Regions from separate parts of the Terrabacter aeriphilus genome, predicted to be linked through region 1. Evidence: predicted binding sites of a transcription regulator. Region 1 holds the regulator's gene; the other holds the start of a gene.
What was found. The regulator HrcA, encoded in region 1, represses chaperone genes, less so after heat shock. The targets are predictions, from matches to a motif close to TTNGCACTCGNNNNNNNCGAGTGCNAA.
Positions count from the first base shown of each region.

Region 2: a site for HrcA is predicted at 5,549-5,575, ahead of groES (co-chaperone GroES). Genes of this name have one in related genera too.

Region 1 covers NZ_BAABIW010000010.1:103,106-110,286, reverse strand. The annotation lists gene ABD979_RS07440 (S10 family peptidase) at 1-209, opposite strand, end outside; gene ABD979_RS07435 (histidine triad nucleotide-binding protein) at 206-565, opposite strand; gene ABD979_RS07430 (RNA polymerase sigma factor) at 696-1,337, shown strand; gene ABD979_RS07425 (Gmad2 immunoglobulin-like domain-containing protein) at 1,334-2,638, shown strand; gene ABD979_RS07420 (16S rRNA (uracil(1498)-N(3))-methyltransferase) at 2,658-3,401, opposite strand; gene dnaJ (molecular chaperone DnaJ) at 3,427-4,560, opposite strand; gene hrcA (heat-inducible transcriptional repressor HrcA) at 4,676-5,746, opposite strand; gene ABD979_RS07405 (DUF3097 domain-containing protein) at 5,934-6,818, shown strand; gene ABD979_RS07400 (CHAP domain-containing protein) at 6,919-7,181, opposite strand, start outside.
Region 2 covers NZ_BAABIW010000009.1:266,942-274,122, reverse strand. The annotation lists gene guaB (IMP dehydrogenase) at 1-898, opposite strand, end outside; gene ABD979_RS06325 (hypothetical protein) at 941-1,930, opposite strand; gene ABD979_RS06320 (sigma-70 family RNA polymerase sigma factor) at 1,927-2,502, opposite strand; gene ABD979_RS06315 (WhiB family transcriptional regulator) at 2,925-3,212, shown strand; gene groL (chaperonin GroEL) at 3,362-4,975, opposite strand; gene groES (co-chaperone GroES) at 5,102-5,398, opposite strand; gene ABD979_RS06300 (class I SAM-dependent methyltransferase) at 5,612-6,853, shown strand; gene ABD979_RS06295 (SRPBCC family protein) at 6,956-7,181, opposite strand, start outside.

The DNA.
Region 1 (7,181 bases):
CCGGTCGTCGCCGTGTAGCGCAGCCGGCGCCGACCGACCTTGAGCGTGTGCGACGTCGTCACGAGGTCGTCGGTGGGCTCGGCCCGCTCGGTGGGCTTCGCCGCGGCGGTGGACGTCTCGGCGCCGGGGGCGACCGAGGACGGGCCAGGGGCACCCGGGACGGCGGGAGCGGTCGTGGCCCCGTCGTCGGGCGTCGAGGTCGCGCTCACACCATGCTCCCCTCGGTGAAGGCGGCCCCGGCGAGCACGTGGACGTGCGCGTGGAAGACCGTCTGCCCGGCACCGGCCCCGGTGTTGACGATCATCCGGTGCGCGTCCGCGACACCCTCCTGCTCGGCCACGCGGGCGGCGAGGCGGAAGACGTCGGCGAGGTCGTCGCCGGAGGCGGCCGCGAGCGCGCCGACGGTCGGTTCGTGCCGCCGCGGCACGACGAGGACGTGGACGGGCGCCGCCGGGCTGATGTCGCGGAAGGCGACCGACCGCTCGCTCTCGGCGACGCGGTCGGAGGGGATCTCCCCCGCGACGATCTTGCAGAAGAGGCAGTCACTCGGGGTCTGCGAGGTCATGGCGCCACCCTAGGCACCGGCGGCGCCGGGCGCACGGGACGACGCGCAGCGACGCCGACCGGACGAATGCCGCACACCGTGTCAACCGCGGCGTCCCCCTGCGCGTCAGAGGTGCGTGAGAACGTTGGGTATGCCGGTCGGCCAGCGCAGCGAGCCCGACGACCCCGACGACCGGGGCGGGCTCGCCGAGCGAGCTGAGCCGGGCGGGCTCGCCGAGCAACCCGAGCGGACCGAACGGATCGAGCTGCCGAGCGACCCCGACGCCGCGGTCGCCGAGCTTTACCACGCCCACTGGCACCGACTCGTGCGCCTGGCGTGGCTGCTGCTGCGCGACCAGCTCGCCGCCGAGGACGTCGTGCAGGACGCGTTCGTCGCGACGCATCGCAGCTGGGCCTCGATCCGCGACGGCGGCCGCGTCGTGGGCTACCTGCAGACCGCCGTCGTCAACGGCTGCCGGTCCGCCCAGCGGCACGCGGTCGTCGTCGACCGGCACGCGGCCCGCGAGGCGGCCGCCGCCGACGCCCCCGGGCGGGCGAGCCACGGCAGCGCGGAGACCCAGGTCATGCGCGCGGCCGACCGCGAGGCGGTGCTCGAGGCCCTCGCGGCCCTGCCGCCCCGGCAGCGCGAGGTGCTCGTGCTGCGCTACTACTCCGACCTCTCCGAGGCCCAGATCGCCCGGGCCCTCGAGATCTCCGCGGGGGCCGTCAAGACCCACGCGCACCGCGGGCTCACCGCCCTGCGCCGCACCGTCGACCCCCTGGAGCTGACATGACCACCGACGAGACGCGCCCCGGTCGGAGCTCCGGCCGGAGCCACGGCCGCATCGACGGCCGCAGCGACGGCCGCAGCGACGGCCGCCGGGGCAGCGGGAGCAGCGAGCGGCCCGAGGCGAGCGACCGCGAGCCGGCACTCATCGGCGCGGGCCTGCGACCCGTGGAGGACCGGCTGCGCCGGGCCCTCGACGACGAGGCGCGAGCCATCGCCCCGGCCGACCGGCTGGGCGCGATCCTCGCCGACGCGAACGCACCGGGGGCCGGGGCCGGCGCCCCCGACCGTCGCGCCCGCCGCTGGCTCGTGCCGGCGGCTGCCGCGGCCCTGGCGCTGCTCGTCGCAGGCACGGCGTGGGTGGTGAGCCGCCCGGGCGCCCCGACCTCGCCCCCGGTGGCCTCGACGCCGACCGCGGCGTCGACCGCGACGGCCGGCCGCTCGTCGGGCACGCCCTCGCCCGGCCCGTCGACCAGCCCGTCGAGCGTGCCGACCCAGACCGCCACCGGCCCGACGGCACCGGCGAGCTCCGGCCCGTCGGCTCCTTCAGGCACCGCGACGAACGCGCCGCCGGCCACGACGACGGCCGTCCTGCCCGTCTACTACCTCGGCCCCCTCGTGGCCGGCTCCGACCAGGTGCGGCTGTTCCGCGAGTTCGTGCCGGCCGCGGTGGCCGCGCCCGCGACCCCCGAGTCCAAGGCCCTCGGGGCGCTGCGCCTGGCGACCGGGGCCGTCCCCGCCGGCTCGGGCTACCGCGCCGCGTGGGCGGGCGTGACCGTCGAGTCGGTCGCCGTGGGGGGCGACGTCATCACGGTGCGCCTCTCGTCGGGCACGACCGACACGTCGGGCCTCGCGGCCGAGCAGCTCGCCTGGACCGTCCAGGCGGCCCTCGGCCAGAGCCTGCCCGTCCGGTTCGAGCTCGCCGACGGCGGGTCTCTCGTCGCGCCGGGCCACCCGGTCTCGTCGACCGTCACGCGTCCGACCGACGCCCTGGCCGTGCTCGAGCAGGTCGCCCCGATCTGGGTCGACGAGCCGCGACGTGGCGCCGATGTCACGGCGGGCGCCGCCCTGCGGGTGTCGGGTGTCGCGAGCGTCTTCGAGGCGAACGTCGAGTGGGAGCTGCTGCGCGGTGGGGCGCGCGTCGACTCCGGCTTCGCGACGGCCTCGGAGGCGGCCCCGGCGCGCGGCACGTATGCCTTCCGCACCAAGGCCGTGCCGGCCGGCGACTACGTGCTGCGCGTCTTCGCGACGAGCGCCGAGAGCGGCGCCCCGATCGCCGAGCAGCGCGTGCCCGTCACCGCCCGCTGAGCGCCCCGGCGGTGTGCCGTCAGCGCCAGCGGGCGCGCGCGCTCAGCACGGCGAGCGCGGCGGGCCCGGCGGAGGAGGCGCGCAGGATCGTCGACCCCAGCCGCACCGGCCGCGCCCCCGCTTCGGTCAGCACCTCGAGCTCGTGCCCGGTGATGCCGCCCTCGGGTCCGACGACCACGAGCACGTCGCCGTCCACGGGCAGGTCGACCGCGGCGAGCGGCTCGGTGGCGTCCTCGTGGAGCACGAGCGTCAGGGCGGCCGACCTCACCCGCCCCGCGAGGGCGGTGAGGTTGACCGCGGGGGTCGTCACCGGCATTCGTGAGCGGCGCGACTGCTTCGTCGCCCGGGTCACGACGGCCGCCCACTTCGCGAGCGAGCGGGCCGCGCGGTCACCGCGCCAGACGACGACGGAGCGCTCGGCCTGCCACGGCACCACCTCGTCGACGCCGAGCTCGGTGGCCGCCTCGACGGCCTGCTCGTCGCGGTCACCCTTGGCCAGGGCCTGCACGAGCACGAAGCGGGGCGCGGGTTCCGGCTCGACGTCGACCTCGAGCACCGAGCCGCGCACCCAGCCGCGATCGACGTCGGTCGCCTCGACGAGGAGCCGGCGGCCGGCACCGTCGCCGACGTAGCAGCGCTCGCCCGGGCGCACCCGCACGACGGTCGCCGCGTGGCGTCCCTCGTCGCCCTCGAGCAGGAACGACCCGCCGACGACCGCGGCCGCCACCGCACCGGGCTCGCCGAGGAAGAGCTGGTGGGTCACCGGAGCACCCGCCGGGCCACGCGGCTCACTTCTCCTTGAAGGCGTCGCGCAGCTTGCCGAAGAGACCCTTGTTCGCCGGGGTCAGCCGGCCCTCGGGGCGCTCCTCGCCGCGCAGCGCCGCGAACTGGCGCAGCAGCTCCTGCTGCTCCTCGGTGAGGCGGGTCGGGGTCTGCACGTTCGCGTGCACGAGCAGGTCGCCGCGGCCGCCGTGCCGCAGGTGCGTCACGCCGAGGCCACGGAGCGTGAAGACGTCACCGCTCTGCGTGCCCGGCTTGATCTCGAGGTCCTCCATGCCGTCGAAGGTGGAGAGCTTGAAGCTCGTGCCGAGCGCAGCGGCCGCCATGGGCAGCTCGACGCTGCAGTGGAGGTCGTCGCCGCGACGGGTGTAGGTCTCGTGGTTGACGACGCGGATCTCGACGTAGAGGTCGGCCTGGGGCCCGTTGCCCGGGCCCACCTCGCCCTCGCCGGTCAGCTGGATGCGGGTGCCGGTGTCGACGCCCGCGGGGATCTTCAGCTTGAGCGAGCGCCGGGTGCGCACGCGGCCGTCGCCCGAGCAGTCGTGGCAGGGGTCGGTCAGCGTCGCGCCGAAGCCCTGGCAGTTGACGCAGGGCCGCGAGGTCATCACCTGGCCGAGGAAGCTGCGCTGGATCTGCTGCACCTCGCCGGCGCCGTTGCAGATCGGGCAGGTCTGCCGCCCCGTGCCGGGCTCGGCGCCGTCGCCGCCGCACCGGCCGCAGCCGACGGCGGTGTCGAGGGTCAGCTCCTCCTCGGAGCCGAAGACGGCCTTGGCCAGGTCGATGTCGAGGCGCACGAGGGCGTCCTGGCCGCGCTGCACGCGCGACCGGGGTCCGCGGGCGCCGCCCGCCTGACCGGCGCCGAAGAAGGCGTCCATGACGTCGCTGAAGGAGAAACCCTGGCCCGCACCGAAGCCGGCGCCGCCGCCGGAGGCGAACGGGTCGGCGCCCATGTCGAACGACTGGCGCTTCTGCGGGTCGGAGAGCACGTCGTAGGCCTGCGAGACCCGCTTGAACTCCTCCTCCGCCTCGGCACCCGGGTTGACGTCGGGGTGCAGCTTGCGGGCGAGCCGGCGGTAGGCCTTCTTGATCTCCTCCTGGCTCGCGTCGCGCGAGACCCCGAGGACGGCGTAGTAGTCGTTCAAGCTGGGCATCCTTCTGGTGCGTGGTGCGTTCGGTTCCGTCGGTCACGGCGTGGCGTCGTCGGCGCCGGGAACGGTGGTGGGCCGGTCGGTGGGTCCGGCCGGGTCGGGCGGGTGGTCAGGTGGCCTGGTTCGCGTCGAGGATCTCGGAGACGTAGCGGGCGACGGCGCGGACCGAGGCCATCGTCGTGGGGTAGTCCATGCGGGTCGGGCCGAGCACCCCGAGGCTCGCGACGCGCTCCGCCCCGGAGCCGTACCCCATCGAGACGAGCGAGGTCGTCTGCAGGCCGGTCACGGGGTTCTCCGAGCCGATCCGCACGGAGACGAGCTCCGGGTCGTCGCCGAGCTGGCCGAGCAGCCGCAGCAGGGTCACGTGCTCCTCGAGCGCCTCGAGGATCGGCCCGATGGTGCGCGGGAAGTCGGTGCCGGCGCGGGCGAGGTTGGCCTGGCCGGCGAGCACGACCCGCTCCTCGCGCTCCTCGACGAGGGCGTCGCCGAGCGCCGAGACGACGGCCTCCATGGCCGCCCGGTCGGTGTCGTCGGCGCCGTCGGTGCCGGCCGCAGCCGCGGCGTCGTCGACGAGGTGGCGCAGCCGGGTGGCGGCGACCGTGAAGGGCACGCCCGCGGCCACCTCGTTGAGCCGGGTGCGCATCGAGGCCACGAGCCGCTCGCCGTCGGCGTCCGCGAGCACGCGGCCGGTGTCGACGACGCGCTGCTCGACGCGTCCGGTGTTGACGATGAGCACGATCATCAGGTGGCTCGTGCCCATCGGCACGAGCTCGATGTGCCGCACCGTCGAGCGGGTCAGCGACGGGTACTGCACGACCGCGACCTGCCGGGTGAGCCCGGCGAGGAGGCGCACGGTGCGGTCGACGACGTCGTCGAGGTCGACGGCGCCCTCGAGGAACTGGCTGATGGCGCGCCGCTCCCCCGGGCCGAGCGGCTTGACCGCGCTCAGCCGGTCGACGAAGACGCGGTAGCCGGCATCGGTCGGCACGCGCCCGGCGGAGGTGTGCGGGGCGTGGATCAGCCCCTCCTCCTCGAGCAGCGCCATGTCGTTGCGCACCGTGGCGGCGCTGACGCCGAGGTGGTGTCGCTCGACGAGGGCCTTGCTGCCGACCGGCTCGGAGGTCTGGACGTAGTCCTGCACGATGGCGCGCAGCACCATCAGCCTGCGGTCCTCGCTCAACGTGTCCCTCCTTCGCAGCCCGGTCACCGCCTCGCACAGCGGTCGACGACCGACTCTGGCACTCTCGGTCGACGAGTGCCAAGTCTACGTCGTGGGCCGTGGATCTCCGACTCCACCGTATGCCGCCCGCCCGCCACCCGCGTGGCGCCGCGGCGCGAGCCGGCCGGGCCGCATACGCTCCCTTGCCGTGCCTCCCATCGACCGATACGGATCCGACGTGCTGAGCGGCGACTGGCGCGCCCCGAAGCGGGGGCGCTCGACGCCCCTGCCCGCGGAGCCCGACCTCGTCGTCGAGGAGGTCGAGACCGGCTGGGTCGGCGCCGTCGTGCGGGTCGAGAAGGCGGGCGGCATGCACGTCGTGCACCTCGAGGACCGGCGGGGGCGCACCAAGGCGTTCCCCCTCGGGCCCGGCTTCCTCGTCGACGGTGCGCCCGTGACGCTGACCCCGCCCGCGGCCGCGGCGAGCGCCCGCCTCGCCGACGCCCGGCGCGCCGAGTCCCGCACGGCGAGCGGTTCGGTCGCCGTCCAGGGCGCCCGGGCCCGGGTCGCCGGTGGCTCGCGGATCTACGTCGAGGGCCGCCACGACGCGGAGCTCGTGGAGAAGGTCTGGGGCGACGACCTGCGGGTCGAGGGCGTCGTCGTCGAGCTGATGGACGGCGTCGACGACCTCGCCGGCATCATCGCCGAGTTCGAGCCCGGGCCGGGCCGCCGGCTCGGCGTGCTCGTCGACCACCTCGTGCCGGGCACCAAGGAGGCCCGCATCGTCGAGCAGGCCCGCGCGCTGCCCGGGCTCTCGCGGCACGTCAAGGTGCTCGGCCACCCCTACGTCGACGTGTGGCAGTCGGTGCGCCCCGAGCGCCTCGGCTGGCAGCAGTGGCCCGTCATCCCCCGCGGCACCTCGTGGAAGCACGGCATCTGCGCCGAGCTCGGCTGGCCGCACGCCACCCAGGCCGACATCGCCCGGGCGTGGAAGCGGATCCTCGGCACGGTGCGCAGCTACTCCGACCTCGAGCCGACCCTCCTCGCGAGCGTCGAGGAGCTCATCGACTTCGTGACCGAGCCCGGCGCCTGACACGCACGTGGGTCCGGCACCGCTGCTGCGGCGCCGGACCCACGGCTGCCCTGACGGGCGCGAGGAGCTGAGCCCGGTCCCACCCGGCCGGCTCAGGTCCTCACTTCTTGAGGTACGCCTGCACGTCGACGACGAGGTAGGCGGACGCCGAGGTGTGGAGCGTCACGGTGCCGTCGGCCCCGACGGGCACGACGACGGTGTTGACGAGCGTCCGGCCGCTGCCGACCGTGACGTCCGCCGTCGCGGGGCGGCTCGTGCCGCCCGGGTAGGCGGTCACACCCGTCGCCGCGGTCGGCGCGATGGGTGTGACGGTGAGCGAGACGGCGCGCACGCCGACCGTCGGCACGCCGCCACGGCCGAGCA
Region 2 (7,181 bases), on a different contig from region 1:
CGAACGCCTGCGCGCCCTCGCGCGTCGCGACGTTGCCGCCGATGACCTGCACGTGGCGGGTGGCGGGGTCGCTCTTGAGGCGCTGCACCATCTCGATGAGCAGGCGCACGTGGCCGTGGGCGGTGTCGGCTACGAGCACGTCGACGCCGGCCTCGATGAGGGTCGTCGCGCGCTCCCACGAGTCGCCGAAGTAGCCGATGGCCGCGCCGACCATGAGCCGGCCGTCGGCGTCGTTGCTCGCGTCGGGGAACTGCTCGCCCTTGACGAAGTCCTTGACGGTGATGAGGCCCGCGAGGTGGCCCTCGGCGTCGACGATCGGCAGGCGCTCGCGCTTGTGCTGGCGCAGCAGGGCCGTCGCCTCGTCGCGGCTGATGCCGACCGGGCCGGTGATGAGCGGCATCGGCGTCATGACGTCGCGCACGAGCGTCGTGGCCCAGTCGGCGACGGGCGTGAAGCGCAGGTCGCGGTTCGTCACCATGCCGATGAGCTTCTTGTCCTCGCCGATGACCGGCAGGCCCGAGACGCGGTACTCGCCGCAGATCGTGTCGAGCTCCTCGAGCGTGCGGTCCGGGCCGATGGTGATCGGGTTGGAGATCATCCCGGTCTGGGTCCGCTTCACGAGGTCGACCTGGTAGGCCTGGTCGGCGATCGAGAGGTTGCGGTGGAGCACGCCCAGTCCACCCTGGCGGGCCATCGCGATGGCCATCCGGGCCTCGGTCACGGTGTCCATCGCCGCCGAGATGAGGGGCGAACGGATCGACAGCTCGCGCGTCAGCCGCGTCGTCGTGTCGATGTCGTTCGGCGCGAGGTCGCTGTAGCCCGGGAGGAGCAGGACGTCGTCGTACGTCAGCCCCATCGTGGCGAAAGCAGCAGGCACGTCAGACGATCCGAGGCTCATCCGCCGATTCTACGGTCTCGCGCACGAGGCTCCGAACCCGCGTCACGAGCTGGTCGCACCCGGCCGCGCGTGGGTGGATCCCGACGAGCCGCCGGGGCCGGTCGGGTGCCCGGGCTCGGCCGGCTTGGCCGGCTTCTCGGGCTCGGTGGGCTTGGTGGGCTTGGCCGGCTTCTCGGGCTCGGTGGGCTTGGTGGGCTTGGCCGGCTTCTCGGGCTCGGTCGGCTTGGCCGGTTTCTCGGCCGGCCTCGGCTTCTCCGGAGTGGCCGGCTCGGCAGGCACTCCTGGCACGGCCCGCCGCGTGGCCTCGCCCGGCTCACTCGGCCCCCCGGACGTCCCAGGCTCCCCCGACCCCGGCTTCTCCGGCTTGGCGGGCTTGGCGGGCTTGGCGGGCTTCTCCGGCTTGGCGGGTTTGGCGGGCTTCTCCGGCTTCCCCGGCCTGGCGGGCTTCTCCGGCTTGGAGGGCTTGTCCCCCTTGGCGGGTTTCTCCGCCTTGGCGAGCTTCTCCGGCTCGGCCGCGACGCCGGGCAGCCGGTGCGGCGGCGCCTCGGGCGTGACGGCGAGCGTCGCACCCGGCACGGGGACGAGGACGACGGGCGATCCAGGCCCGGCGTCGACCAGGAGGCGGCCGCCCTGCTGCTCGACGGGGGCCGTCGGCCGCGTGTCGGCGCCCGCTCCGGCGCCGGTGCCGGCGGCATCCGGGCCGGGGCGCGCACCCCGTTCGGAGGGCTCGTGGGGCCGGCCGACCGGGCTGTGCTCGACCCGGTCGAGCACGGCGTCGGGCAGACCCACCGCGGCGGCCACGCCCGCGCCCGAGGCGCCGACCGCGAGCGCGGCGAACGCCCCGAGGTAGCGGTGGTGCCGGCGCCCGATGCGGCGCCGCGGCGAGCGTCCCGGCAGCGGTGCGTCCGCGTGGCCGGCGAGCGCGGAGAGCAGCTGCGCGACCGGCTCCGCGCCCGCGTCGAACCGACCGGCGAGCCGGTCGAGGAGGAGGTCGTCGGCGACGAGGTCGCTCATCGGCGTGGGGTCGCTCATGCCACGTCACCTGCCCCGGCCTGCGCGAGGAGGGTCCGCAGCTTGGCGAGCGCCCGGTGCTGCGCCACCCGCACCGCGCCCGTCGTCATGCCGAGGGCTGCCGCCGTCTCGTCGGTCGACATGCCCACGGCGACCCGCAGGGTGAGGATCTCGCGCTGCTGCGCGGGGAGCGTCTGCATGAGCGCGAGCGCGGTCGATACGTCGTCGCGCAGGACGGCGACCGACTCGGGCGTCGGCCCGTCGTCGGTGGCGTCCGGCACCTCGGCCACCGGGGTCGGGGCGCGCATGGCCGAGCGCTGCGCGTCGGCGAGCTTGCGGGCGGTGATCGTGTAGACGAAGGCCTCGAAGGGCACGCCGCGCTCCTCGTAGGTCGGCAGGGCGGTGACGAGCGCCATGCACACCTCCTGGGCGACGTCCTGGGCCGTGTCCTCGGCGCCGAAGCGACCGAGGCGGACGCGCGCGTACCGCACGGCCATCTCGCGCACGCGGGCCAGCAGCAGGTCGCGCGCGTCCGGGTCCCGGACGGCGCACCTCGCCAGCTCGCGCAGCGGGGGTGCGTCCACCCGCCCCATCGCGTCCCGGGCGCCCGGCGTTACGCCGCCGCGCCCCGGCTCCTCGTGCGCCATCCGTGCCGATCCCCCGAAGCTCTCTCGTCGCTCGTGCGCGTCCGTGCCCGACCGTGTCCGCCCGGGGTCGTCCCCGTCGGCGAGGGCCCATGCTAGTGGCGCGCCGCCGCCCGGGGGTGGCGGACGAGGTGCCCGACGAGGGGCCGCCGATGTGACGAGCGGCCACACCTCCGGCGACCGGCCCGGGCAGGGGCACCTGACGCCGACCATCCCAAGGGCAGGCCAAGTCTTGAACAAGTCTTGAACCACGTGACCTTTATCCCGGGTCGAGCACCCGGTTAGCGTCGATCTGCGCCCCTTCGGACCTCTGGTCCGGTGGTGGCCGACACGACCTGGCGGCTGCGCCGCCCGACGCGAGAGACGAGTTCATGGCCGAGATCACCCGCTTGCCCGGACCGGTAGCCGACCTCTGGGACTGGCAGCTGGACGGGGCCTGCCGCGGCGTCAGCCCCGAGGTCTTCTTCCACCCGGAGGGCGAGCGCGGCCCGCGCCGGCGCAACCGCGACGCGCAGGCCAAGGCCGTCTGCGCGGCCTGCCCCGTCCTGACGCAGTGCCGGTCCCACGCCCTCGAGGTGCGCGAGCCCTACGGCGTCTGGGGTGGCCTGACCGAGAGCGAGCGCGAGGTGCTGCACGGCGGCATCCAGGAAGCCTCCTGACGCCGCGCCACCAGCACCCCACCGGGCCGGCGCGCACCGCCGACGCACGAAGGGCCGCTCCCCCACGGGGAGCGGCCCTTCGTCAGCTCGGGCGCCGGTCACGGCGCCTGTCGCCGCCGGCGCTCACGCGCCGGGAGGTGCGATCCGGCTCAGTGGCCGTGACCGTGCCCGTGGCCGCCGGCCTCGGACTCCTCCTCCGGCTTGTCGACGACGAGCGTGTCGGTCGTGAGGATCATCGACGCGATCGACTCGGCGTTGCGCAGCGCGGAGCGCGTCACCTTGACCGGGTCGATGACACCGGCGGCGATGAGGTCGCCGTACTCGCCGGTGGCCGCGTTGAGGCCCTGGCCGAGCGGCAGCTCGGCGACCTTCGAGGTGACGACGTAGCCCTGCAGGCCCGCGTTCTCGGCGATCCAGCGGAGCGGCTCGGCGACGGCCTTGCGCACGATGCTCGCGCCCGTCGCCTCGTCGCCGGTCAGCTCGAGGGCGTCGATGGCCGAGGCGGCGTGGATGAGGGCGGTGCCGCCACCGGCGACGATGCCCTCCTCGATGGCAGCGCGCGTCGCGGAGATGGCGTCCTCGATGCGGTGCTTCTTCTCCTTGAGCTCGACCTCGGTGTGGGCACCCACCTTGATGACGCAGACGCCACCGGCGAGCTTGGCGAGGCGCTCCTGGAGCTTCTCGCGGTCCCAGTCGGAGTCGGTGCGCTCGATCTCGGCCTTGATCTGGTTGACGCGGCCGGTCACCTCGGACTGCTCGCCGGCGCCGTCGATGATCGTCGTGTCGTCCTTGGTGAGCACGACTCGGCGGGCCTGGCCGAGCACCGTGAGGTCGGCCTGGTCGAGGCTGAGCCCGACCTCGGGCGCGATGACCTGCCCACCGGTGAGCACGGCGATGTCCTGGAGCATCGCCTTGCGGCGGTCGCCGAAGCCCGGGGCCTTGACGGCGGCGACGTTGAACGTGCCGCGGATCTTGTTGACGACGAGCGTCGAGAGGGCCTCGCCGTCGACGTCCTCGGCGATGATGAGCAGCGGCTTGCCCGACTGCACGACCTTCTCGAGGACCGGGAGCACCTCGGCGACGGCCGAGATCTTGCCCTGGTTGATGAGGATGTAGGCGTCCTCGAGGACGGTCTCCATGCGCTCGGTGTCGGTGACGAAGTAGGCCGAGAGGTAGCCCTTGTCGAACTGCATGCCCTCGGTGAACTCGAGCTCGGTCGCCGTCGTCGAGGACTCCTCGACGGTGATGACGCCGTCCTTGCCGACCTTGTCGAACGCCTCGCCGATGAGGCCACCGAGGGTGGCGTCCTGGGCGGAGAGCGTCGCGACCGAGGCGATCTCGTCCTTGCCGTCGACCTCGCGGGCGTTCTCGAGCAGGCGGTCGTTGACCGCGGTGACGGCCTTGTCCATGCCGCGCTTGAGCGCGGCCGGGGCGGCGCCGGCGGCGACGTTGCGCAGGCCCTCCTTGACCATGGCCTGGGCGAGGACCGTGGCGGTCGTCGTGCCGTCACCGGCGACGTCGTTCGTCTTGGTCGCGACCTCCTTGGCGAGCTGGGCGCCGAGGTTCTCGTAGGGGTCCTCAAGCTCGATCTCACGGGCGATGGTGACGCCGTCGTTCGTGATCGTGGGGGCGCCCCACTTCTTGTCGATGACGACGTTGCGGCCCTTGGGGCCGAGCGTCACCTTGACGGCGTTGGCGAGCGCGTTGACGCCGCGCTCGAGCGACTTGCGGGCGGAGTCGTCGAACTCCAGCTGCTTGGCCATGATGTTCCTTTGGCTCGGGTTGCGTTGTGGTTCTTGGTCTTCCGGGCAGGACCCGGGTCAAACGAGACGCACCCCGGCGAGGCCCCAGCGGGGCTCACCGGGGTGCGTTCACGGCATACGGCTGGGTCAGCCGACGATCGCGAGGACGTCGCGCGCGGAGAGGATGAGGTACTCCTCGCCGCCGTACTTGACCTCGGTGCCGCCGTACTTGCTGTAGATGACCTTGTCGCCGACCTTGACGTCGAGCGGCACGCGCTCCGAGCCGTTCTCGTTGAAGCGGCCGGGACCGACGGCGAGGACCTCGCCCTCCTGGGGCTTCTCCTTGGCCGTGTCCGGGATGACGAGGCCGGACGCGGTGGTCTGCTCGGCCTCGAGGGACTTGACGACGATGCGGTCTTCGAGCGGCTTGATGGAAACCGACACGGTGGTGACCTTCCCTTCGGGACAGTCGGAATGGAACTACGGACTGGGGCTCTTCGAGGCTGGCCGCCGTCGCGGGGGTCGACCGCCCTCGAGGAGGGCGCTGGCACTTTCGGTACGAGAGTGCCAACACGAGCAAATCTAGGTTTGCCGTTAGCACTCGGTCAAGTCGAGTGCCAATACTCGTCCCCAGCGCGAGGCTGCGAGGATGGCGTCATGGACGCCGCGATGGTCGACCGCCTGTCCGCGGGCGAGGGATGGGCCCTGCTCCAGTCGCTGCCGCCCTACGACGAGGCGGCCTCGCTCCGGCTGCAGGGACGGCTCCGCGAGGCCGGCTTCGCCGCCGACCTCGTGGCCGCAGCCCTCACGCAGTCGCGCCTGCGGGCGCGCGCCACCGACAAGTTCGGCGAGTTCGCCGCCGGCATGCTCTTCACCCCCGACGGCCTCGAGCAGGCCACCCGCCTGCCCGTCGCGGCCCGCCACGCGCACCGGTACGCCGCCGCCGGCATCCGTGAGGTCCACGACCTCGGGTGCGGGGTCGGCTCCGACGCCATGGCGCTCGCCGGCCTCGACCTCACCGTCCACGCGGTCGACGCCGACGACGTGACCGCGCGCGTCGCGGCCGTCAACCTGCGGCACTGGCCCTCCGCCCGCGTCACCCACGGGCTCGCAGAGGACGTACGCCTCCCCGACGGCGCGGGGTCCAGCCAGCTCGGGCTGTGGCTCGACCCCGCCCGCCGCGTGAGCGGGGTGGCCGACATCAGCGGCCGCACGAAGCGCGTCTTCTCCCTCGACGCGATCTCCCCGTCGTGGCAGCAGGTGCAGGCCTTCGCCGCCCGGGTGCCGGCCACCGGGGCCAAGCTCTCCCCCGCCTTCCCGCACCGCGCGCTGCCGCCGGGCACCGAGGCGCAGTGGACCTCGTGGAACGGCGAGGTCCTCGAGTGCGCGGTCTGGTGGGGGCCGCTCGCGACGACGCCGGGACGCACGGCCGCGGTCGCGACCGAGGCGTCGACCCAGCTCGTGACCGAGGCCGACGCCGAGGAGGGCACGCGCCGGCCGCCCCTCGGCTCGGTCACCGAGGTGGGCGAGTGGCTCTACGAGCCCGACCGGGCCGTCATCCGGGCCGGGCTCACCGGGGCCCTCGTCGGTGCCGTCGAGGGCGCGGAGCTCGCGGGAGGCGTCGGCTACGTGAGCAGCCGAGCGGCGCACGAGGTCGCGTGGGCCCGGCGCTACCGCGTGATCGAGGCCATGCCGCTCTCGACGAAGCACCTCGCCCGGTGGCTGCGCGACCACGGCCACGACCGCGTGACGATCAAGAAGCGCGGCGTCACCCTCGACGCCGACCAGCTGCGCCGGCAGCTGAAGATGACCGGGAGGGGCCGGGGCGGCTCCGAGGCGACCCTCGTGCTGACCCGGGTCGGCGGCGGCCAGGTCGCCCTCGTCGTCGCTGCCGCCTGAGGCCGGTCACCTGGTCCCGGTCCGGTGATCCGTGCCCGGTCCGGCGATCTTCCACCGGACCGAGGCCACTCCGCCGGACCGAGCACGCTCCACCGGCCGGGGTCAGGCCCGGCGGTAGCGCTCGTGGAGCGCGATCCACGTCTCGTCCCAGTCGGGCAGGGCGGCGCCGGCGAGGTCGGCCTCGAGGCGGCGCACGTAGGTGTCCCAGCCCGCGGCATACCCCGCTGCCTGCCCGGCGCCGAGGCGCTCGTGCCGCAGCCGCAGCCGCGCCCCGTCGCCCTCGGCACCGACCTCCACCGTCACGAGGGTCACCGCGCCGCCGACGGGC